Colwellia sp. M166: one gene and its partner. The protein of the gene in region 1 interacts with the protein of each later gene in a pairwise test. Links are inferred from orthologs where the notes say so. Each region holds a gene or a part of one and is shown in the gene's direction. Other genes may lie near its edges. The genes, in order: FGD67_RS13425 and FGD67_RS16185.

The links.
Region 2: the proteins of FGD67_RS13425 (region 1) and FGD67_RS16185 interact in binary tests that used the Escherichia coli proteins (3 or more experiments, as listed by UniProt). The link is inferred for Colwellia sp. M166 from one-to-one orthologs.

What each region holds. Positions count from the first base shown.
Region 1 is NZ_CP040755.1:2,938,973-2,950,918, forward strand. Bases 5,284-8,162 are described here. They hold FGD67_RS13425 (rod shape-determining protein), read left to right. Parts: upstream 5,284-6,140; coding sequence 6,141-7,184; downstream 7,185-8,162. Other genes in these bases: FGD67_RS13420 (DUF6701 domain-containing protein), read left to right, coding at 5,284-5,890; mreC (rod shape-determining protein MreC), read left to right, coding at 7,200-8,081; mreD (rod shape-determining protein MreD), read left to right, coding at 8,078-8,162. Also shown: FGD67_RS13410 (PilW family protein), read left to right, coding at 1-726; FGD67_RS13415 (MSHA biogenesis protein MshP), read left to right, coding at 716-1,186; more of FGD67_RS13420, read left to right, coding at 1,433-5,283; more of mreD, read left to right, coding at 8,163-8,557; FGD67_RS13440 (nucleoside triphosphate pyrophosphatase), read left to right, coding at 8,559-9,146; rng (ribonuclease G), read left to right, coding at 9,159-10,622; FGD67_RS13450 (YhdP family protein), read left to right, coding at 10,667-11,946. UniProt on the Escherichia coli protein: Forms membrane-associated dynamic filaments that are essential for cell shape determination. Acts by regulating cell wall synthesis and cell elongation, and thus cell shape.
Region 2 is NZ_CP040755.1:3,568,955-3,580,826, forward strand. The notes cover bases 7,929-10,733. They hold FGD67_RS16185 (RodZ domain-containing protein), read left to right. Parts: upstream 7,929-8,720; coding sequence 8,721-9,746; downstream 9,747-10,733. Other genes in these bases: pilW (type IV pilus biogenesis/stability protein PilW), read left to right, coding at 7,929-8,708; ispG (flavodoxin-dependent (E)-4-hydroxy-3-methylbut-2-enyl-diphosphate synthase), read left to right, coding at 9,794-10,733. Also shown: FGD67_RS16135 (FAD-binding oxidoreductase), read left to right, coding at 1-86; FGD67_RS16140 (D-2-hydroxyacid dehydrogenase), read right to left, coding at 243-1,196; FGD67_RS16145 (NnrS family protein), read right to left, coding at 1,382-2,587; FGD67_RS16150 (DUF2164 domain-containing protein), read right to left, coding at 2,700-2,945; FGD67_RS16155 (hypothetical protein), read left to right, coding at 3,141-3,272; Fe-S cluster assembly protein IscX, read left to right, coding at 3,298-3,498; FGD67_RS16165 (NAD-dependent malic enzyme), read left to right, coding at 3,650-5,344; ndk (nucleoside-diphosphate kinase), read left to right, coding at 5,613-6,044; FGD67_RS16175 (bifunctional tRNA (adenosine(37)-C2)-methyltransferase TrmG/ribosomal RNA large subunit methyltransferase RlmN), read left to right, coding at 6,322-7,467; more of pilW, read left to right, coding at 7,509-7,928; more of ispG, read left to right, coding at 10,734-10,912; hisS (histidine--tRNA ligase), read left to right, coding at 11,065-11,872.

The sequences.
Region 1 (11,946 bases):
AGTATCACGAGTTTTTTACGATTTGGCACTCAAAGTTATACCGATGCAGCGGATCGTGATGCACTTATTTCAACCGCGAGATTTTCGCTTGAGCGGCTTAGTCGAGAAGTCAGAAATGCACTGCCCAATAGCATACGTACTATCGGCAATAATGCTCAATGTTTAGAGTTTACCCCTATCGACCAAAGTGTTATTTATGTTGATATTCCCGTAGCTCCGGAAGCGGCCAGCAATAGCATCGAAGTACTCATGCTAGAAGATTCGCTACAAGCAACAACCAAGTATGTCTCGATATATGCATTAAATACGGCCGATATTTATACTAAAACTCCGGGGGTGGTCGCTGAATTTTCTTCTCTAGATAACGCTGGCGATAAACAAACACCATCAACGATTAATTTCACCAATAATATTTTATTTGTCGCTGAATCACCGACTAAGCGACTGTTCTTTATCGACGAACCCGTGAGTTATTGTATTGAAAGTGAACAGCTTAGACGCTATAAAGGCTATAACGGCTATGACACTAATGGTAAGCCGAATAACGGTGGTGTTTTAATGGCTGAAGATCTAGAAAACTTCTCAGCAGCGGGTCGAGTTGTTCCGTTCGAAACCCTACCTAGCACGTTACAAAGAAACGCTATGGTTATTGTGCGTTTTAAATTCGTTAGAAATGATGAAGAAATAAATTTTAGTCATGAAATTCAGGTGCCTAATGTCCCGTAACCTTAAATTAAAGAATCAACTGTTTCATCATAACTTAGGCTATTATCGACCGCGTAGAGGTAGTTCGTTAGTTATTGCTATTTTTGTTATTGTTGTGATGTCATTACTTGGCGCTGCTTTGGTTAAAATGATGGACTCTAGTCAAGAAAACTTAGCGTTTGAAGTATTAGGAACGCGTGCCTACAACGCTGCCCAAACGGGGGTGCAATGGCAGTTATCGCAGTTGTTTCCTGTGGGTTTAAATAGCAGCGCAGTAAATACATGTGCTGATGTTAGCCATGAGCCACCCATAATCAGTACAATAGAGGGTTTTAACGCTTGTGAAATAGTCGACCCTATTAAATGTGATGACTTCACTCATAATGGGGTACGTTATTATACCATTACAAGTGTCGGACAGTGCAATATCGCTGGTGAAACTACCTCGAGAGTGATTGAAGTGGAAGCTCGAAGTATGTAGGAGTGGCTTCTACGCAGCTTGAGTAGTATGCAAGCTGTCTTGGTGTATTGCCTTATTGACAGGTGAAAAAAACTGGCTTTCCTCGTTTTGAAGTGACGTATTTCATGGGGAGGCGATATAAAAAAGCTTGGCTAATGCGATATAATTTATTTCAGTTAGTGTAGAGTGTGACTTTACTCGACGTTAACAATTAGTGCTGATATCAATCAACATGCTAGTAAAGTATTAAGATAGAAGGTTGTTATTATGTGTAAATTTAAATATTTTACTGCTTTGTTTATGCTGATTTATAGCGCTTTTTCAGCTCCTGTTTTGGCCGCTGAATGTCAAGCTGTATTTCCTGATGTTATTGCTTCTCATGGTGCTAGCGCAAACACCAGTAGTGTTGATTTTGGTTACAATGCACGCCTTACCAATAACCCTGATACCGTATTGTCGACTTTTCAAATTAGTCATAACTTAGGTTCGAACATTAACAGTTGTTCGACGGCTAATTGCATGGCTTCTGGTCAAGCTTCACCAGAGGTTAATGCCGATTTTTTACGCGGTAGTGGCACCATTGACTATAGTCCACCGAGCAATCAAATAACGACTTTTGGCACCACAAGTGTCAATAATTATGATCAAATAACCGCTAACTCCGATGCAGTACTTAATTTTAGTGCTAACCATGATGTTTATTTTTTTGAGAACTTATCTTTAGGCTTTAACAACACACTTAACTTGTCTGCAGGAAAAACCTATTATTTTGGTCAATTTTCGGTAGCGTCAAGTGTTGAAATCAACGTCGTCGGTGCGGGCACCGCCGTTGTTTATATTGACTCAGGAGTATTATTTACTGCCGCAACTATGGTTAACTCAAGCGGTAAAAATATATCCGGTGATGTAAGTAAACTCGTGATGCATGTTAATGGGGATGTAACGCTAAATAGCGGAGTGACCTTTTCAGGCGCTCTGTATGCTAAGGATATTACTTTTACATCGGCAAGTTTCTTACATGGGGTGACCTCAGGAGAGAAGTTTACCGTAAACTCTGACTCTATTTTGACTTACGATAGCGATGTTTTTACGGCTGATTTTGGTGAGTTTTGTCAGAAAGATATTCCTGTTACCGCCATTGCTAACTTTAAGTTCGACGAAAGAGAATATGCTAATGTTGCTGGCGAAGTTAAAGACAGTATTGGCGAGTTTCATAGTACAGCGCGATCAGCACAAACGGTAGAAGGTAAGGTGTGTCAAGCACTTGATTTATCTACAACAGGTACTCAAGATTATGTCGTACTTGATAAAGATGTTTTGCATAATAAAAGCGAGTTTAGTATTTCACTTTGGCTGAAAACGGCTAAAACTAGTACTCAGAGTATTCTATCTGGCGCCACATCAGGCAGCCATAATGAACTATTGATGTGGTTTACGCGTGACACAAGCTTTAGGCCATATCTAAAAGATAGGCCGATTAGCACTTTAACTACCTCTTCGATTGCAGGAGACACTTGGCGTCACCTAGTTTGGACACATGGTGATAATCAGAGTTGTCTATTTATTGATAGTATTGCTCAAGGGTGTATAGCTTTAACAACAAGCCCGCGGAGTGTAGAAAGTCTGATTCTGGGGCAAGAGCAGGATAGTGTTGGTAATCGTTTTGATTCTTCCCAGGCTTTTAATGGCCTAATGGATGAGCTGGTTATTTTTGATGGTGTTATTGGCCAAACACAAATTAATCAAATATATAATTATCAAAGTAACGGTTTAGATCTTGATGGCGAACCTATTATTTGTGACAGTGAATTGATTGCGCAATTTTCAATGGAATCGTTATCATGGAATGGATCTACCGATGAAGTTATTGATGAAACAGGTAATTTTAATGGCCAAGCGTTTAATGGCCTTACTACTAATAGCGCAACCTCAGCGCTAACGGGTAATCCTGGTACTTGTAGCTATGGAGAATTTGATGGCATTGATGACTATATTCAAATTGACGATGATGGTACGAGTGACTTTCCCTTAGATTTACAAAAAACATTAACGGTAAGTGTTTGGATAAATCCCAAATCATTACCAAGCTCTGGCCTAAAAACTATTGTTTCGAAAGATGAGAACTACGAATTTCACCTGCAACCTTCAGGTGAAATTAACTGGTGGTGGCAAACATCGTCTTTTTCTACATCGGGTGCCGGTATTACAGCGGGTAACTGGTATCACGTTGCCATAACTTATGAAAGTGGTAAGCAAGTAATCTATATTAACGGTGTTGAAAAAGGATCTAGCGCGGTAACGGGGGACTTAATATTAAACAATGACCCCTTACAAATAGGGCAAGATCAGCGTATTTCTAGTCGATTCTTCTCAGGGTTGATTGATGAAGTGCATATTTTTAAAGGCGCGTTAAGTGCTGCTGAAATCAATAAGATTTATGCTAAAAGACACCCTTGCGCGGAGCCCATTATTCATCACTATGAAATTGTGCATGATGGTAATGGTTTAACTTGTGCCGCTGAGCAAATCACCATCAAAGCTTGCACTAATAGCGAATGTGCAAGTAATAGTGATTTAAGTACCGAAGCGGTGAGCTTAAACTTTACTGTCATTAGTCCAACTGATGGGCGTATTATTAAAGCATCACCAACCTTTACAGGCAGTACAAGCTTTACGTTTAATCATACCACCGCAGAAACATTAACTTTATCAGTTGACGATGCAAGCGTGAATGCCAGTCATGCTTTTGAGTGTTCAGGTGTCGGTGATAGCTGTAACATGGGCTTTGAAAACGCTGGCTTTAGGTTTCTTTCTAGTAACGATAATAATGAGACTATTGCACATCAAATATCAGGTAAAGAATTTGCCGACACCCTGAAACTGCAAGCAGTTAAAAGTAATAACGGGGTGTGTGAAGGTTTATTTTCTGGTGATGTTACGATTAGCTTATCTCAAGAGAATATAACGCCAGATTTAAACTTTAACCCCGGCTTAGCTTTCCAAACGGGTGACAAGAATATTGCAAAATATCCACAATTTTCCAACGATGTTACCTTAGCTTTTGATGCTGAGAGTACTGCGACTATTGTAAAACCTCAGTATCTAGATGCTGGGCAAATTCGTTTACATGCAAAATATGCTAATGACGATATTGCTATTGTTGGCAGTTCAAATAGCTTTTGGGTAAAGCCAGACAAATTTGTGATTAACTCTACGGCCAGTTATAACGCCACTGCTGATAGCACTTTTGTTGCAGGCAAAGATTTTACTTTTCATGTTCGTGCCTTAAATGAGAACGGTGATATCACACAAAACTATCGACAAAGCGATGGAACACTAAAACTAAAGGTGACAAGAGTAGCGCCGACCCTTGCAGATACCGTCAATGGTCAGTTTACGTACCTCGATAACACAAGTATTGAAAGCGATACTGGTTTTCAGCCTGTGGTATTAACTAACTTTAGCGATGGCGATAAAGGGCAATCAGTATTTAATGGTGGGCGATATAATGAAGTTGGTGTTATTAATGTTGAGCTACAAGATAGTAATTATGGCGGTTTATCAGGTAGTCAAGGCTTAGTCAGTGCCGACAACCTTACGCTTGGGCGTTTTACTCCTGCTTACTTTAAGCAAACAGTCAATACTGCGGGTAGGCTTGATGCCTATCACAGTGATGCAGATTCAGGGCGCTGTGAAATAGCAAATTGGACTTATACCGGCCAACGCACAACTGACAACAAAGGCACTATTGGCTATAGCCTAACACCGAAAATAGCCATTACAGCTTTTAATGCACAAGACGAAATAACACAAAACTACACCTTAGGTGCGGCAGAAGGCTTTATGAGGTTGCTGGCAACAGGTGTTGATATTCCTTGGCCTGACCATGACGATGAGCAGCTTCGTGTTAATGATGAGGCGTTAAGTGCTGATGAAAATGCTGCAAACTTTGTTGAGATCACTGCGTTTATGGAGCCAGGTAAGCTAGAGTTTAGTGTTAATGATGAAGGCGCTTTAGTTGCCGGGCAAATGCTTTATACGTTTTCAGATAATGACCATTTTAGTTATGATCGGGATGAAACTAGTTTCTTAAAGCCATTTTCGGCAAAAATTCCTTTTGTACCCCAGCAAATTACCGATCAAGATGGCGTTACTTTACAAATCAATCCAGCCAGCAATGAAATAGCTGAAGCCGCTATTGAAAAGCTTGTCAGCACTGGTGTTGATATTCGTTTTGCTCGAATGGTGTTAGCAAATGCCTATGGCTCAGAAAATACACGTTTGCGAGTACCATTATCAATAGAGGTTTATAACGGCACCAACGGGAAATATGACAGTGAAAATTTTGCGATAAATTCCAATGAAAGTTGTTTAACTGCGAGTGTTGAGGATAAAAAATCAGGTACAAAATACTCAGGTAATATGAACATTTGGGATTATCGTCTCATTGATATTGAAACCGACAACATACAGGTTGCCGATACTGAGGCGAGTGTTAGTGGTGTTTTCATTGAAGGTGAGCAAAAACAATTATTTTTCAGTTCACCAACTAAGCAAGGAGTGCTGGACTTTGAATACCAAATGCCAGCATGGTTGCAATTTGATTGGCGCAATGAGGATGGCAAGAATGATGGTCCGTTCGATGCTAATCCAAGTGCTACATTAAGCTTTGGTCTTTACCGCGGCAACGACCGTATTATTTCATGGCGTGAAGTGGCCAATTAGTGTTGAGATGGCTTGAGTATTTTGTTGACCTGCCGCCTGTAAACGCTTGTTGATTTAATGAATAACAAAAAAACTGAATATTTCGCGATATTTTTATCAATCTAACAACACAAGCGCTATAGTCTGCGGTATGATAGCTTGTTAATAATACCAAATATCATTTGTCAGCTGATTTTAAGTTGGCAAATTTAGCACAATACTATTCTGGCAATTTGTTGCCTAGGTGATGTTTAAAGGACATTTCGACAATATGTTTAAGAAATTACGCGGCATGTTTTCTAACGATTTATCAATCGACTTAGGAACAGCAAATACCCTGATTTATGTGAAAGACCAAGGCATTGTTTTAAACGAGCCTTCTGTTGTTGCTATTCGACAAGATCGCAGTGGTGGCTCTAAAAGTGTAGCGGCTGTTGGTACAGCAGCTAAACAAATGTTAGGCCGTACGCCGGGCAATATCGAGGCAATTCGCCCGATGAAGGATGGCGTTATTGCTAACTTTTTTGTGACAGAAAAAATGTTGCAATACTTTATTAAACAAGTGCATAGCAATAACTTCTTACGTCCTAGCCCACGTGTTTTGGTTTGTGTTCCTTGTGGTTCAACACAGGTTGAACGTCGTGCCATTCGTGAATCAGCTTTGGGTGCAGGTGCACGTGAAGTTTACTTAATTGATGAGCCTATGGCAGCGGCAATTGGTGCGGGTATGCCAGTATCGGAAGCAACTGGATCAATGGTAGTTGATATTGGTGGTGGTACTACTGAAGTTGGCATTATTTCATTAAATGGTGTGGTTTATTCTTCGTCTGTGCGTATTGGTGGTGATAAGTTTGATGATGCTATTATTAACTATGTACGCCGCAATTTTGGTAGCCTGATTGGTGAAGCAACCGCTGAACGAATCAAGCATGAAATTGGCTCAGCTTATCCAGGTGAAGAATTAGTTGAAATTGAAGTACGCGGTCGCAACCTAGCTGAAGGTGTTCCTCGTAGCTTTACACTCAATAGCAATGAAATTTTAGAGGCACTACAAGAACCGTTAACCGGTATTGTTAGTGCTATTATGGTTGCACTTGAGCAATCACCACCTGAATTAGCAGCTGATATTTCAGAGCGCGGTATGATTCTAACTGGCGGTGGTGCTTTACTGAAAGATATTGATCGTTTATTAATGGAAGAGACTGGCATTCCTGTTGTGGTTGCTGATGATCCATTAACTTGTGTGGCACGTGGCGGTGGCAAGGCAATTGAAATGATTGATATGCACGGCGGCGATTTGTTCTCTTACGAATAATTAATAGTTCACGCAATGAATCCAATATTTAAGCATGGACCTTCCCCACAGCACCGACTTATTTTGGTGCTGTTTTGTTCTGGACTGTTAATATTTTTTGACCATAAAGCTAATAGCTTCGAGTTTGCTCGCGGCTATTTACAGTCTATGGTGAGCCCTCTGCAATACTTAGCAACAGCGCCTAAACAAATGATGAATTGGGCGGCAGAAAATATTGTTACTCGTCGTCAACTTATTGCCGATAACGAGCAATATAAAATCAATGAATTAGCTTTTCATGAACAAGCGTTACAATTACAGATTGTACAACGCGAAAATGATCGTTTAAGGGCCTTACTTGCGTCACCATTACGTGGTGATGCTAAAAAAATGGTTGCTGAAATTTTAGCGGTTGATAGTGACCCTTATACCCACCAAGTGGTCATTAATCGAGGGGCAAATGATGGCGTTTATGAAGGTCAAGCCGTTATTGATGATGAAGGTATTGTTGGTCAAATACTGCATGTAGGCACTACCAGTAGTCGTGTATTATTGATCACCGATGTAACTCATGCGGTACCGGTCAGAGTCAGCCGAAATGGCGTTCGCTTAATTGCGAGTGGGGTTGGGGTGATAGATACCTTAGGACATAACCATGTGCCGCATAGTGCTGATATTCGAGTTGATGATATGTTAGTTACGTCAGGCTTAGGCGGTAAATTTCCAGAAGGTTATCCCGTGGCAAAAGTGACTTCTGTGTTGCAAGATGAATCACGTGCTTTTTCTCAAATTCAAAGTCAACCTGTCGCGAAAATAGATCGCTTACGTTATGTTTTATTGTTATGGCCAGAGCAAAGCAACTTGCAAGCAACTAAAAATATAGTGCTAAAACCAGATGACAAGGCTAAAAATAAATGACCATTGCTAGTCGCTTGATTATTCTATTAACTTTTTTAGTCGCTTTAATGGCAAGTATTATGCCTTTGCCTTTGAGTGTTGATGCTTTTCGACCTGACTGGGTACTGATTGTGCTACTTTACTGGTGCTTGGCGTTACCAAACCGAGTAAATGTTATATCAGCGGGGGTGATGGGCTTTATTCTTGATGTTTTATTAGGTTCAACCTTAGGTGTTCATGCTGCAGCAATGGCTATTTCTGTTTATATTGTGGCAGGAAATTTTCAAAAAATACGCAACTTTTCTATTTGGCAGCAAGCATTAATTGTTGGTGTGTTGTCGGCGCTGTATCATTTAATAGTATTTTGGCTGCAACGCTTTCTAACTGATGCGGTATTTTTGCCGAGTTATTTATACCCCGTTCTTACCACAATTATATTGTGGCCTTGGGTATTTTTATTATTACGTAAAATAAGACGAAACTTTCGAATCAAATAACATGTCTAATACCCTGATTTTGGCGTCACAATCACCACGCCGTAAAGAATTACTAAAACAACTTGGTTATGATTTCACTTGTGTACCTGCCGATATCGATGAAAGCGTACTGTCGAGTGAATCTCCTGAGCAATATGTTGCTCGTTTGGCGTTAGCAAAAGCGCAGGCTATTGCTATTAAACATCATGATGATGTGGTGGTACTTGGTTCAGATACGAGTGTGGTATTTGGGCAGCATATTTTAGGTAAGCCTGAATCTTTATCTGATTGTCATACTATGTTGGCTATGTTATCAGGCAATACTCATGAAGTGGTTACCGCAATTGCTGGGGTTAAAGGTCAACGATTTGAGGTTGTTATAGTAAGTACAGAGGTAGATTTCAAAACCCTAAGTGAAAAAGAAATAACACACTACTGGCATACAGGTGAGCCGCAAGATAAAGCTGGCGCTTACGGTATTCAAGGCATTGCGGGTCAATTTGTTAAACAAATTCGTGGTAGCTATTCTGCTGTAGTTGGCTTGCCTTTATATGAAACAGCCCAGTTACTATCGACATTCGGTGTTAAGTCATCAATGACAACAGATTAAACAGGAATTGATATGAGCGGTGAATTACTTATCAATGTTACCCCAAGTGAAACACGGGTAGCGTTAATCGAAAATGGTTCACTACAAGAAGTGCATGTTGAGCGTGAAGCTCGTCGTGGCTTAGTAGGAAATATCTACCTTGGTAAGATTATTCGGGTACTACCCGGCATGCAAGCCGCTTTTGTTGATATTAATTTAGGCAAAGCGGCTTTTTTACATGCCTCGGATATTAATTCTAAATTGATTTTAAAAGTAGACAGTAATAGTGAACAAGTACCTGATATTCGCAATTTGGTGCATGAAGGGCAATATATTGTTGTCCAGGTTGTTAAAGACCCTATGGGCACGAAAGGCGCCCGTTTAACTACAGATATTACTGTCGCAGCACGCTTTTTAGTGTTGATGCCCAATGCCAGTCACGCTGGAATATCGCAACGTATTGAAGACCCGAAAGAGCGCAACCGTTTAAAATCTATTGTTACGCCATACTGCGGAGAAGATCATGGCTTTATTGTCCGTACTGCCGCAGAAGGTGCTGGTATTGAAGAATTGCAGCACGATGCCGAGTTTTTGCGCCGTGTGTGGGCAAAAGTGATCGAGCGCAAAGAGCGCAAACAAACCAAAGATCCTATTTATCAAGATTTATCATTAGCCTTTCGAGTGCTACGTGATTTTGTTGGTGTTTCACTTGAACGTATTCGTATTGATTCTAAGCTAACTTATGAGCAATTAGTTGAATTTACCAGTGAATTTGTACCGAACTTAGCGCCAGTATTGGAATACTATCCCGGCGAGCGGCCAATATTTGACTTATTTGATGTGGAAAGTGAAATCCAACGTTCTTTGCACCGTAGAATTGAGTTGAAGTCGGGGGGCTACCTGATCATAGATCAAACAGAAGCTATGACCACGATTGATATTAATACCGGTGCTTTTGTTGGTCACAGAAATTTAGAAGAGACCATATTTAATACCAATATTGAAGCGACGCAGGCGATTGCTCGACAGCTTAGATTAAGAAACCTTGGTGGTATTATCATCGTTGATTTTATCGACATGAACGAGAAAGAGCATCAACGCCGAGTACTACATAGCTTAGATGTGGCTATGGCTAAAGATAATGTTAAATACAGCTTGTCAGGATTTTCAGCGTTAGGGCTTGTTGAAATGACGCGTAAACGCACGCGTGAAAGCTTAGAACATATTCTCTGTGGCGAGTGCGAAGTTTGTCATGGTCGAGGCTATGTTAAAACGGTTGAGACGGTCTGTTTTGAAATTTTACGAGAAATTGTCCGCGTTAACCGTGCATACGATGCCGATAAATTTATTGTTTATGCTTCGTCATCGGTGAGTGAATCATTAATAAACGATGAGTATCATAATCTTGCTGAGCTTGAGGTTTTCATTGGTAAGCAGATTAAAGTACAGACAGAAAACATGTATAATCAAGAGCAGTTTGATGTTGTTATGATGTAGTGTCCTATATTTATGAATAATGTAAGTGTCTTGGTAAAATATTAATGAGTGTTTCCACGGTATTAAATCGCTGGCTTAAGCGCCTTTATAAACTGTTAGCAATATTGCTAGTGGTGTTTGCCGTGTTGATTAGTACCTTGCGCTTATTTCTACCTTATGCGCATAATTATCGCCAAAATGTCGAAGATTACATAAATACCACCTACAACAGTAATATTTCTATTGGTTCCCTAAGCATGGGCTGGCAAACATCGGGGCCGACTCTGATCACCCGACAAGTCGAGCTTTCCTCCCTCGGTGATAATAAAATATACATTGATAGCCTAGAAGTTGAATTGGATTTTTGGCGCAGTGTACGCTCAAGACAATTAGTGACTAAAGACTTTGTTATTTCCGGCGCTGAATTAACGTTTGAGCAGGATGCGCTGGCTAATTCTGCGGAAGAAGTCAGTGATAATGATGAATCTGATGAGAGCTTATTAGACTCGCTTTCTACTATTTTATTAGATCAAATTTCTCGCTTTTCAATTCGTGATAGCCATGTACTTTATCGTTCCATTGCCGGAGATCGAGCGTTTACCATTAATGAAATGTTTTGGCTCAATGACAATGATCGTCATCAAGCCAATGGAACGGTCATTGTTGATGGCTTAAGCTCTAATAATTTAAAAGTATTATTAGACTTTAAAGGTCAAAGCTTTGATAACCTCAGTGGACAAGCTTACCTTGAAGCGAATGAAATCGATATAACACCTTGGTTAGGGCGAGTATTAGCGATCAAGGATGCCAATACGCATTCGGCGATTAACTTTAATGCTTGGCTGAATATTAGTGCGGGTGAAGCCGAATTTATTCAGTTAGCGTTAGGTAATAACAAAATTACTTGGCAGCATCTTGATAAAGTACAAAGTTTTGAAGTTATCGGTGGTGATGTCGAAATAAAAACCTTGGGTGAATTGCAGTTTAACGTTGCCACATCAGCATTAACCATTAAAAGAAATGGCATTGAGACTAATCGACTATCACTATTGGCCAATGTTGACGGTGATAACGTTAACGGTTATATCAGTGCCTTAGAGTTAGCCAGTTTTACTGGTATATCACCGTTATTACTGAATGACGTTGCGCTAGAAAGCTTATTACTTGATCTTGCTGCTGTTGGTCGCGTTGAAGATATTCATTTTCGTACTAGCGCCGATGATTTAGCGATAACCGCAGAATTTAGCAACGTTAATAGTCACTTTAGCCATGGCATTCCTGGTATTGATAATGTTAGTGGCGAATTGGTTTATTTAAATAATCAGCTGCAAATATCATTAAATGC
Region 2 (11,872 bases), 630 kb from region 1 along the record:
TGCCTAAGTTTCCATTTGCTCCATTGCGACGAGTAGGGCAGTGGGGCTATTTTCATTACGGTAAAGTAAAAGACCAGTGGTTTTAAAATACGGGCCTTCTACTTGTTGCTTTACTCAGCCTTAATCAACACGATTTGCGCGTTCATTACGACGAGTAGGGCAGTGGGGCTATTTTCATTATGGGAAAGTAAAAGACCAGTGGTTTTAAAATACGGGCCTTCTACTTGTTGTTTTACTCAGTATTAATCAACACGATTTGTGTGTTCACCTTGCTTAAATGCCGTTATATTCCTGGCGACCAAATTAAGTAAGGCCTGCTGTGCTTGTTGGCTTGCCCAAGCGATATGAGCGGTAATTTTTAACTTAGGTGACTGCGCAGCTAAAAGTATATGATCTTTTGGTGGTGGCTCTTGTTCAAGTACATCTAAAATCGCGCAGGCAATTTCATCGTTATTTAAGGCACTGAGCAAATCTTGGTTATTAATTAAAGCACCGCGTGCGGTATTAATCAGTATCGCGCTTGTTTTCATACGAGCAAATAACTCCGCATTAAACATACCTTGTGTTTCTGGCGTTTGCGGGCAATGTAAGCTGATAATATCTGCTTGCTCGATAGCGGCTAAAAACGCCATTCGCTCAGGTCTAATCGTTGTAGCACCAGGTCTTTCTGCAATCAGTACCGTCATGTCAAAAGCTTTAGCAATATCGGCAACTTTTTGTCCCAAAGCCCCGTAACCAATAATAGCGATAGACTTGCCTGCTAGTTCGATACTGCCATTACCGTGCAGACAAAAGGTCTCACTTTTCTGCCATAAACCCTGTTGGGTATTGCGGTTGTGATGCTCAATTTGACTAAAGTGAGCCAGTAACTGAGCAAAAATATATTGGACAAGGGTATTTTTTGCATAACCACTGACATTAGTCACCGCTATACCGAGTGCTTTCGCTGCTGCAATATCGACATTATTAATGCCGGTAGCGGTGACACATATTAGTTTTAAATCAGGTAGCTGACTTAATGTTTCACGGCTTAGTTCTACTTTGTTAGTTAATATAATTTCTGCATTAGCACTATGTTGCACGACTTGTGAGGGAGATGTTGTTGCGTGTAGGTTAAGGTTACTGACTACCTGATTAATAGTTGATAAATCTAAGGATTGGCTAAAGGTTTGATAATCTAAAAATACAGCTCGCATGGAAGAGACTCATTAGAAAAATTTTGCCAAGCTTATCGTAAAGCTGTCAATGGGTCGATGGCATTTTTGGATATTTTGGAGAATATCGAATTGAAATATTAACGTCTTAACAGTGTGGACTGTAAAGACGTTAATATTGAAGAAATTAAAACTTGGTTATGGTCATTAATGAGCGTGCCAAACGTTTATCCTGGGCGGCCATCAGCGCGAGACTTTAACAGCATTGGACCATAGAAGATAACAAATAATCCGAAGCTGATCAGCCAAAGCAAACCACTGATATCGATAAATATCATGGTTTTTTCTGGCAAGCCCCAAGGGCCAAAACTTCTGATTAAGCTGGCTAGTACCATGGCAGCAAAAGCCAGTGACATCAGCATTGGGGGCTGTAAAGTTCTACCTGTATGACCTAATGATACGCGCGAAATCATCGCGAGAATAACACCGCCAATGCCACCAATAGTGATTAAATGCCAAATATGATTGCTCGGTATTTCAGGTATTAAATAACTGAAACCGAGTAATGTTAAGCCAAAAGCCAGCGCTTTAATTGAAAAGTGTAATGACCATAGTAGTGGCACGCCTAGGGTTATCCAAGGGCGCCATCTCAGCCAACGGATAGCTTGAAAAATACCGGCGAAGATTAAAATAATACCGATATAAAAGTTATTTACGCCAATGATCGGATGTAATAGCAGTAGTATGGTGAGCAAAGCCAGTGAACCATTAGTTAACTTATCAAGCCAAGGCAGTGGCGTAGTTTTTGTGGTTTTTGTGCCATTGGCGGTAAACATAGGCACTACGCGGCCAACCATAACCGAGATCAGTAAGGTAATTAACATAACACCAGCATAACCAGCATATTGCGTAGAGATTGATGCCGGATAATAAATGCTGGCGTGCATTTCTGCATTAGCGAGAGTGAAAATAGTTAACAAAGGCACAAAAAATAAATTGCGATATTGTTTAATCGCTAATATTGGTTTTGCCAAGATAAAAGCAACACAAGGTAAAAATGCTAAATCTATTACTGTGCTTAGGGCTGGGCCAAAGATATTGGGTAACAATAAACTCACTCGGCCTAATAACCAGAGGAGAAATAAAGCCGCTAAAAGCTTACCTTTAACACCCGGAAGTCCAGTCCAATTTTGTACGGCTGTTAACAGAAAACCTGCAATGATGGCACAGCCAAAACCAAAAATCATTTCGTGAATATGCCACCAGTAGCCGCCACCTAAAGGTTGAATGTCTAAAGCTCCTCGATACAGCATAATCCATAAGAAAATAGCGATAACACTAAAAAGTGCGCCAGCCAAAAAGAAAGGCCGAAAACCTAATCTAAATAGCGGCGTTATTTGTTGTTCTTTTTTTAAATCGGTAATTTGCATCATAGCTGCAACCTTAGGTGTTTATATTGTGGCGATCATAAAGCAATCAAGAATAATTACTTTGCCATATATCAAATAATTTAGTCTTGAGTTAGCTTTTTATACTCAAGCGATGTTAAGTAATTGGTAACTCTAACTCAACAATTTGTTCAGAAATTAATTCAAGTTTTTCTGACATTAAGGCTTGGGCGTCATACAAGCCACGGTTGTAATAAACGGCACCTAATTCCTTAGTAAAGAAATCAAGTAAAAAATCAGCATCAAATTGCTCCAATTCTTGCTCTAGTTCTTTCAGAAAATAGCGTTGTAATTTGTCGATTAACAATGACTTTTCATTGGCCGTGAATTTTATCGGTGACATTGATTGGTTTCCAGTCCTAGTAAGTTTAGAATGATTTATACCAATTCTACTAAGTTTCTTCCCACTCAGTGAACAAACTTAATAGACTTGGTATTATTATACTCATTTAGTATCATTATTTTTTGCTTAATGAATAACCTAATGACAAATATACTATTATACTGTTCCATATAAATTTTAAGTTAAGTAATTGCTGTGAATAAATCATCGTTTAAACAATGGTGGCATACCGATTGTCAGTTTTGCCGTAAAGCTAGAATGATCATTTTTTGGTTAATTTTGATGTTAGCTGCTGATGCACTTTGGTTTGGTTTGATCATTCACTAATTAGATAAACAAAAAGAGGTAGACCATGAGTTATCGCTGGACTGATTCACTTGATATTGCACTCGACCTGATCGAAGAGCATCCTGATGTCGATCCTATGACATTACATTTTCCTGAATTAATGCAATGGGTTTTGGCATTAGAAAACTTTGATGATGATCCCAAGCATTGTGGTGAACGGGTACTTGAAGCAATTCAGTTGGCTTGGATATCAGAAGCGGATTAAATTTCTCTTCTATTTTATTTAGAGCAGATTAATGTTGAATGATTAATCTATATCACTTTTCAAAAGCCGATATTTGGCTATAATATGCGCTCGATTATTATTGTGGTGAATTTTCACCATTCACTAAAAATATAAAGAATATACTTCAACTATGACATCTGAAACTAATCAACGTCCATTATATATCCCATATGCGGGTCCTAGCTTATTAGAAACACCTCTACTCAATAAAGGTAGTGCATTTAGTGAAGAGGAACGCTCACATTTTAATTTAACCGGCTTGTTACCGCCGCGTTTTGAAAGTATCGATGAGCAAGTTGAACGTGCTTATATGCAGTATCGTACTTTTGATACTAACTTGAATAAACACATATATTTACGTGCGATTCATGATAATAATGAAACTTTATTTTTTAAGTTAGTGCAAGCGCACCTGGCTGAAATGATGCCAATTATTTATACCCCAACCGTTGGTGATGCTTGTGAACAATTTTCTGATATTTATCGTAGTTCACGAGGTTTGTTTGTTTCTTATGACCAACGTCATCAGCTTGATGACATTTTGCGTAATGCCACGAAAAATAAAGTTAAAGTTATCGTCGTTACCGATGGTGAGCGTATTCTGGGTTTAGGCGATCAAGGTATTGGCGGTATGGGCATTCCAATTGGTAAGCTCTCGCTTTATACGGCTTGTGGTGGTATTAGCCCAGCATATACTTTGCCGGTTATGCTTGATGTTGGTACCAATAATGAAAAACTGTTAAACGATCCTATGTATATGGGCTGGCGCCATCCTCGTATTGAGCAAGAAAAGTACGATGAGTTTTTAGCAATGTTTATCAATGCTGTTAAACGTCGTTGGCCACATGTGTTATTGCAGTTTGAAGATTTTGCGCAACCTAATGCCACACCATTACTAAACCGTTACCGTGATGAAATATGTTGTTTTAACGATGATATTCAAGGCACAGCGTCAGTAACGGTTGGCACGTTATTAGCGGCTTGTCGCACCAAAAATGTACCATTGTCAGCACAACGAGTTGCCTTTGTTGGCGCAGGCTCTGCCGGTTGCGGTATTGCCGAACAAATTATTGCACAAATGGTTAGTGAAGGAATTTCTGAACAACAAGCTCGCAGCCAAATATTTATGATCGACCGTTTCGGTTTATTAACTGAAGGTATGACGGGTTTACGTGACTTTCAAGCGAAACTGGCACAAAAACAGTCTGCCACTGCAACATGGAATGCCGCCGGTGAATACGCTTCGTTGTTAGAAGTCATGCACGGCGCAAAACCAACGATTTTAATCGGTGTTTCTGGCGTGCCTGGCTTATTCACTGAGGAAGTCATCAAAGCGATGAAGTCGCATTGTGCTAGACCTATAATATTCCCACTGAGTAATCCAAGTCGTCAAGTCGAAGCAACGCCAGAACAGGTTATTAACTGGACTGAAGGTGAGGTTATTATTGCTACCGGCAGCCCGTTTGAAGCTGTTGAATATAAAGGCGAACTTTTTCCTATCGCCCAGTGCAACAATAGTTATGTTTTCCCTGGTATCGGCTTAGGGGTAGTTTCTGCCAATATAGCTCGTATCACTGATAAAATGTTAATGGCCGCAAGTGAAATGTTAGCACAAGCTTCACCTTTGGCGAATACCGCCAAGGGAGAGTTGCTACCACCATTAGTTGAAATTGCCGGCCTAAGTAAAAGAATAGCTTTTGCTGTTGCTAAAGTTGCTTATGAGCAAGGGCATGCGTTGCCACTTTCTGATGAACAATTAGCAGAGAAGATTGAGGCTAACTTTTGGACACCGCAATATCGTCAGTACCGCCGCATTAGTATTTAAGCCATGAGCCAATGGCTTTAACATAATAGTGTCGACTGCAAAACGCCCATCTTGATGGGCGTTTTATGTTTTACTGAAGCAACAATGGTCAAGCTGCTTTTAGGCTTTAATGCAATATCATCAGTGGCAGCGGCCCTAGTTAAGAAAATCCCTCAAATTATTACTGTGCTGATGAAAAGTGATAAGCCTAGGCATTTGCTTTTAATTCGTCTATAATCGCGCCAAAATTTATACCGTATTTAATTCTAATTTTATTGAGAGGGCTATCATGGCTATCGAACGTACTTTTTCTATCGTAAAACCTGACGCAGTTGCTAAAAACTTTATCGGTCAAATCTATAACCGTTTTGAAACTGCTGGTTTAAAAATCGTTGCTTCTAAAATGATTCACTTATCAAAAGAAAAAGCAGAAGGTTTTTACGCTGAGCACAGCGAACGTCCTTTCTTCGGCGCTTTAGTTGAATTCATGACTTCTGGCCCAGTAATGGTACAAGTTTTAGAAGGCGAAAACGCTGTTCTTAAAAACCGTGAAATCATGGGTGCTACTAACCCTGCTGAAGCACTTGCTGGTACTATCCGTGCCGATCTTGCTGACTCAATCGACGAAAATGCAGCTCACGGCTCTGACGCTTTAGAATCAGCAGCACGTGAAATTGCATACTTCTTCGCTGATGAAGAAATCTGTCCACGTACTCGTTAATTTTAAAGCTTATATCATAAGCTATCTGCACAACAGGTTGCTTAGTATTGTTTAAGAATTAATTTGAAGGATTTTACCGTTAATCGGTAAAATCCTTTTGTCTATTTTAAGGCTATAGAAAATTGAATGTTTTTGCAGAGCACAGACTACTGAGAACATTGACTTTTATTTAGTTTAAACTTTTTTAAGGTTTGAAATAGATCCACTAAATTGTTTGTTTTGCGCAAAAAGCGTACAATTTATTCTGTAATTTTGTAGTGTTGAGAAACTTTTTATCATGAGTGATGTAACCGAAGTAGTAACCCCTGTAAAGCATAAAATTAATTTACTGAACCTTGACCATCAAGGAATGAGGGAATATTTTGCTTCCATCGGCGAAAAGCCATTTCGTGCCGATCAAATTATGAAATGGATGTATCACTTTGGTTATGATGACTTTGACTTGATGACTAACCTGAATAAAAAGTTACGTGAGAAGTTACAACGTGATACTGAAATTAAAGCGCCTGAAATTTCTGAAAAACAAGTGTCAAACGATGGCACGATTAAATATGCTCTACGTTTAGAAGGTGGTCAGGAAGTTGAAACGGTGTGGATCCCTGAAAATGGTCGCGCAACCCTTTGTGTTTCATCGCAAGTGGGTTGTGCTTTAGAGTGTACTTTCTGTTCAACTGCGCAACAAGGTTTCAACCGTAACCTCTCAATGGCTGAAATTATTGGCCAAGTATGGCGAGTTGCTAATGATATTGGTGCCACTCGTATTGCCGGTACTCGTCCAATTACCAACATTGTTATGATGGGGATGGGTGAGCCGTTACTGAATATGAAAAACCTTATTCCTGCATTAGATACTATGTTAAATGATTTAGGTTATGGTCTGTCAAAGCGTCGTGTTACGGTTAGTACTTCTGGCGTAGTACCTGCGCTTGATATGCTAAAAGAAAAAATTGATTGTGCGTTAGCAATATCAATTCATGCGCCAAACAATAAGTTACGTGATGAATTAGTGCCAATAAATAAAAAATATCCGCTAGAAGAGTTTTTAGCCGCTGCGGGGCGTTATATTGAGGGTTCAAAAGCTAATAAACAGGCAACCATTGAATATGTCATGCTTGACCATGTTAACGATAGTACTGAACAAGCACATGAATTAGCTCATGCTTTGAAAGATTTACCGAGTAAAATCAATTTGATCCCATTTAATCCTTATCCGGGGTCACCTTACACTCGTTCAAGTAATTCACGTATCGACCGTTTCGATAAAGTACTGCAAAGCTACGGCCTGACAGTGATCACTCGCCGCACGCGTGGTGATGATATTGATGCCGCATGTGGACAGTTAGCGGGTGATGTTTTAGATAGAACTAAGCGAACAGGAAAAAAAGAGGTGAAAGCTGAATCAATTTCAGTAAAAATGGTTTAATTCCAACGTTAAATCATTACTGACTAAGTGACGACACTTTTATGATGGCAAAATTATCAACGATTTTTATCGTGTTGCTAAGTACGATGAGTTTAACCGCTTGTGTGACGCAAAATTATGGCCATGATAAAAGTACTCCGTTAATTGAAAATGAAGCAAGTAATAATGAAATAGCCATGACCCGAATTTCTCTCGGCTTAGGCTATTTAAAAATGGGCAATACTCAGCAGGCGAAACTCAATTTAGCGAAAGCTAAACGTTTTGCGCCTAATTTAGTGCAAGTGCACACAGCATTCGCTCATTATTATGAAACGGTTGGAGAAGCTGATTTAGCGATAGAGGCTTTTGAGCATGCTTTAAGCCTTAATAGTGATGATGCCGATACCTTGAATAATTATGGTGTATTTTTGTGTCGCCAAGAAAAATATGCTGCTGCCGAACAACAGATCTTAAAAGCTATAGCGATCCCTAGCTATATCTTAGTTGCACAAAGTTATGAAAATTTAGCACTATGTCAGCTCAAAGCTAAACAGTTTAATAAAGCGGAAATATATCTTGAAAAAGCCATTGCGCATAGTCCCAATAGCGCAAGTTCGTTATATCAAATGATGCGTCTACAATACGCGAAAAGTAACTATACGTCAGCACAAAGCTATTTATATCGCTATGAAAAATCAACGCGTCGTTTTAGTGCCGAGGCATTAGCCTTAGCCTTTAAAATATTTACCAAACAGGGCAACAAAGCTATTGCTGAAAATTATGGCAATATGCTGGTAAAAATGTTTCCTCATTCTTTTGAGGCAAAGCAATACATTTTAAATGAACTATATCGGCTTGATGCTGACAAACTAGCTGAACAATACCGAGATTCACTTGCTAATGGTAAAAAGACAACAAAGAAAAAGCGCGTTGTGGTATTGTCACCGAAAGTTGTCGCGATTTCAGAAAAATCAGACTTGAGTAGTCAAGGCCTCAAGCCAATGATGGTAAATTCAGTTATGCCAACAGTGAAACAAAAGCTTGAATCGCAAGAAAAAATAGCTAGAGAAAACAATAAACCAACTATGGTGTCATTACCTATTCATACTGTGGAACAAGGCGATAGTTTATTTACTGTTGCTAAACAACACAATATTGCGGTGAATAGGTTAAAACGCTGGAATAAGCTGCGTAGTCCTTATATTTTAAAAATCGGTGATGTACTTTATCTCGCAGACCCTAAATTAGCTGCGAAACACTAAGAGTAACGCTTGATGAAGCAAGAGCATATAATATTGAAAAATGAAGAAGAGCAATTATCAGAAATATCTGATGATATTGAAATTGTTGGCCCTGGTCGTATGCTTAAAGAAGCACGAAAAATTAAGGGCTTAAGCCAGCAGCAAGTGGCAGACAAATTAAACTTTAGAATATCACTCGTTGAAAACATTGAAGTTGAGCAATTTGATCTTAGCTTACCTTCGGCCTTCAACCGTGGCTATTTAAAAAGTTACGCTAAGCTAGTTAATATTTCCCAAGAAGATATCTTGAATAGTTATGACCAACTGGGGGGTTCACAGCGTCAATGTGCTGAAATGCAAAGCTTTTCTAAAGGTACTGAAAAACAAGCTGAGCACAATATGCTAATGTGGATTTCTTATCTTATTTTAGCCATTCTAGTGACGGCAACGGTAGTTTGGTGGTTGCAATCACCTTCAGAACAGCCAGAGCCGATATTAACTGAAACGGCTGAATTAGCAGTGGCAGATAATAATAACACTGAGCCCAGCAACTTATCTGATAGTGCCAGTGCAATTGAGCTAAATAATGAAGTTAGTACTGAGCAGCAAGAAACTTTAGCGAATGCACTCGACAATACTATAGACACTGTGACAGCGCCAGCAAGCACTCTACCAACAACAGTAGATGATAGTGTTAAGGTCACAATTGAACCGCTTAACGCTGAACAATCCCCAGTAGTTGAAGCGTCAACTACGCTTCAAGTAGTCTCTGATAATGAAATAATGGCTAATGATGATGAATTAACCGTACCTTTAGCGGATGTGGTGTTTACTTTTTCTGGTGATTGTTGGGTTAATATTTATGATGCTACAGGTGAAAGAATTGCTTGGGGCGTTAAAAAATCAGGTTATATTATGCGTATTTCTGGTCAAGCGCCATTTTCTGTTACCTTAGGTAAGCCTGAATTGGTGCAAATAGATTACAATGACGTTTCGGTTGATATGACGACTTTTAACGCCGGAAATATTGCCAAGTTTTCATTACCACTAGCGCCTTAATACGGTAACATCCCGTTTAATTAACGTAACAATATTGAATTTTTATTATGTTTAAAGAATCTCCTATTATTCGTCGAAAATCCCGTCAGATCATGGTGGGTAATGTACCTGTTGGCGGCGATGCCCCTATTACTGTCCAGTCAATGACTAATACCTTGACCACAGATGTTGCGGCAACTGTCGGACAAATTAAAGCTCTTGAAGCTGTTGGTGCTGATATTGTTCGAGTCAGTGTACCGACAATGGACGCTGCTGAAGCTTTTCGTGAAATAAAGCGCCAAACCAATATTCCGTTAGTTGCTGATATTCATTTTGACTACCGTATTGCTTTAAAGGTAGCGGAGTACGGTGTTGATTGTTTGCGGATTAACCCCGGCAATATCGGCCGTGAAGACAGAGTTCGCTCGGTGGTTGAGTGCGCGCGTGATAACAATATTCCGATTAGAATCGGTGTTAATGGCGGCTCTTTAGAAAAAGATATTCAAGAACGCTACCGTGAACCGACACCGGAAGCTTTGTTAGAGTCGGCGATGCGTCATGTTGATATTCTTGATCGTTTAAATTTTCATGAATTTAAAGTCAGCGTCAAAGCTTCTGATGTATTTCTTGCTGTTGGCGCCTACCGTTTACTGGCGAAGCAAATAGATAATCCTTTGCATTTAGGCATTACTGAAGCTGGCGGCTTACGCTCTGGCTCTGTTAAATCATCGGTAGGCCTAGGGTTATTATTAGCAGAAGGCATTGGAGATACCTTGCGTATTTCATTGGCTGCTGATCCTATCGAAGAAATTAAAGTTGGTTTTGATATTTTAAAATCATTAAAATTGCGCAGTCGTGGTATTAATCTTATTGCGTGTCCAAGCTGCTCTCGTCAAGAGTTCGATGTTATCTCGACGGTAAATGCACTAGAGCAGCGCATTGAAGACATTATGACGCCGATGGATGTATCTATCATTGGCTGTATCGTTAACGGTCCGGGGGAAGCAATCGTTTCTGATCTCGGTTTAACCGGCAGCAGTAAAAAAAGTGGCTATTACCTTGATGGTATCCGTCAAAAAGAGCGTTTTGATAATAATAACCTTGTTGACCAACTTGAGCAGCGTATACGTGCTAAAGCCAAGTTATTAGATGCCAGTAATAAGATTGAGATAAAAGAAGTCGAATAATCATCATTAACTCGGTCGTAGGCTTTGCTGTTATTTACGTTTGACAGCAAACTGCCTATAATGCACGCGATAAAAAAATATGAACAATAAAGTTATTCTTTGTTAAAGCAATGAATAAATTACTGAATAGATAAACATGCGGGAAAAACTACGTGAGTAAAGCAATTCAAGCAATTAGAGGTATGAACGACTGCCTACCTTCTGAAACAGGTATTTGGCAAATGGTAGAAACTGTATTGCGCCGAGTAGCTAGTAATTATGGTTTTGCTGAAATACGTATGCCGATCGTTGAGTCTACAGCCTTATTTAAACGCTCTATTGGTGAAGTAACCGATATAGTTGAAAAGGAAATGTACACCTTTGAAGACCGTAATGGTGATAGTTTAACCCTACGCCCAGAGGGAACGGCAAGTTGTGTACGTGCAGGTAATCAACATGGCTTACTTTATAACCAAGAGCAACGCTTGTGGTATATGGGGCCTATGTTTCGTCATGAGCGTCCACAAAAGGGGCGTTATCGTCAATTTCACCAATTTGGCTTAGAAGCCTTTGGTATTGCGACACCGGATATTGACGCTGAAATCATTTTGTTAACTTCTCGACTTTGGCGGGAACTTGGCATCAATGAATTTGTCACACTAGAGCTAAATTCTTTAGGTTCGAACGAAGAACGAGCCCAATATCGTGATGCCTTAGTCGCGTTTCTAACTGAAAAAGAACAGCTTTTAGATGAAGATAGTAAACGTCGTATGCACACCAACCCACTGAGGGTTTTAGATAGTAAAAACCCTGATGTGCAAGCAGCATTGATAGGTGCACCTAAATTAGCCGATTATTTTGGTGAAGAATCGAGTGCTCATTTTGCTTCAGTATGTCAGCGTTTAGACGCTGCAGGCGTCAAGTATGTGGTCAATGACCGCTTAGTACGCGGTTTAGATTATTACAATCGCACTGTCTTTG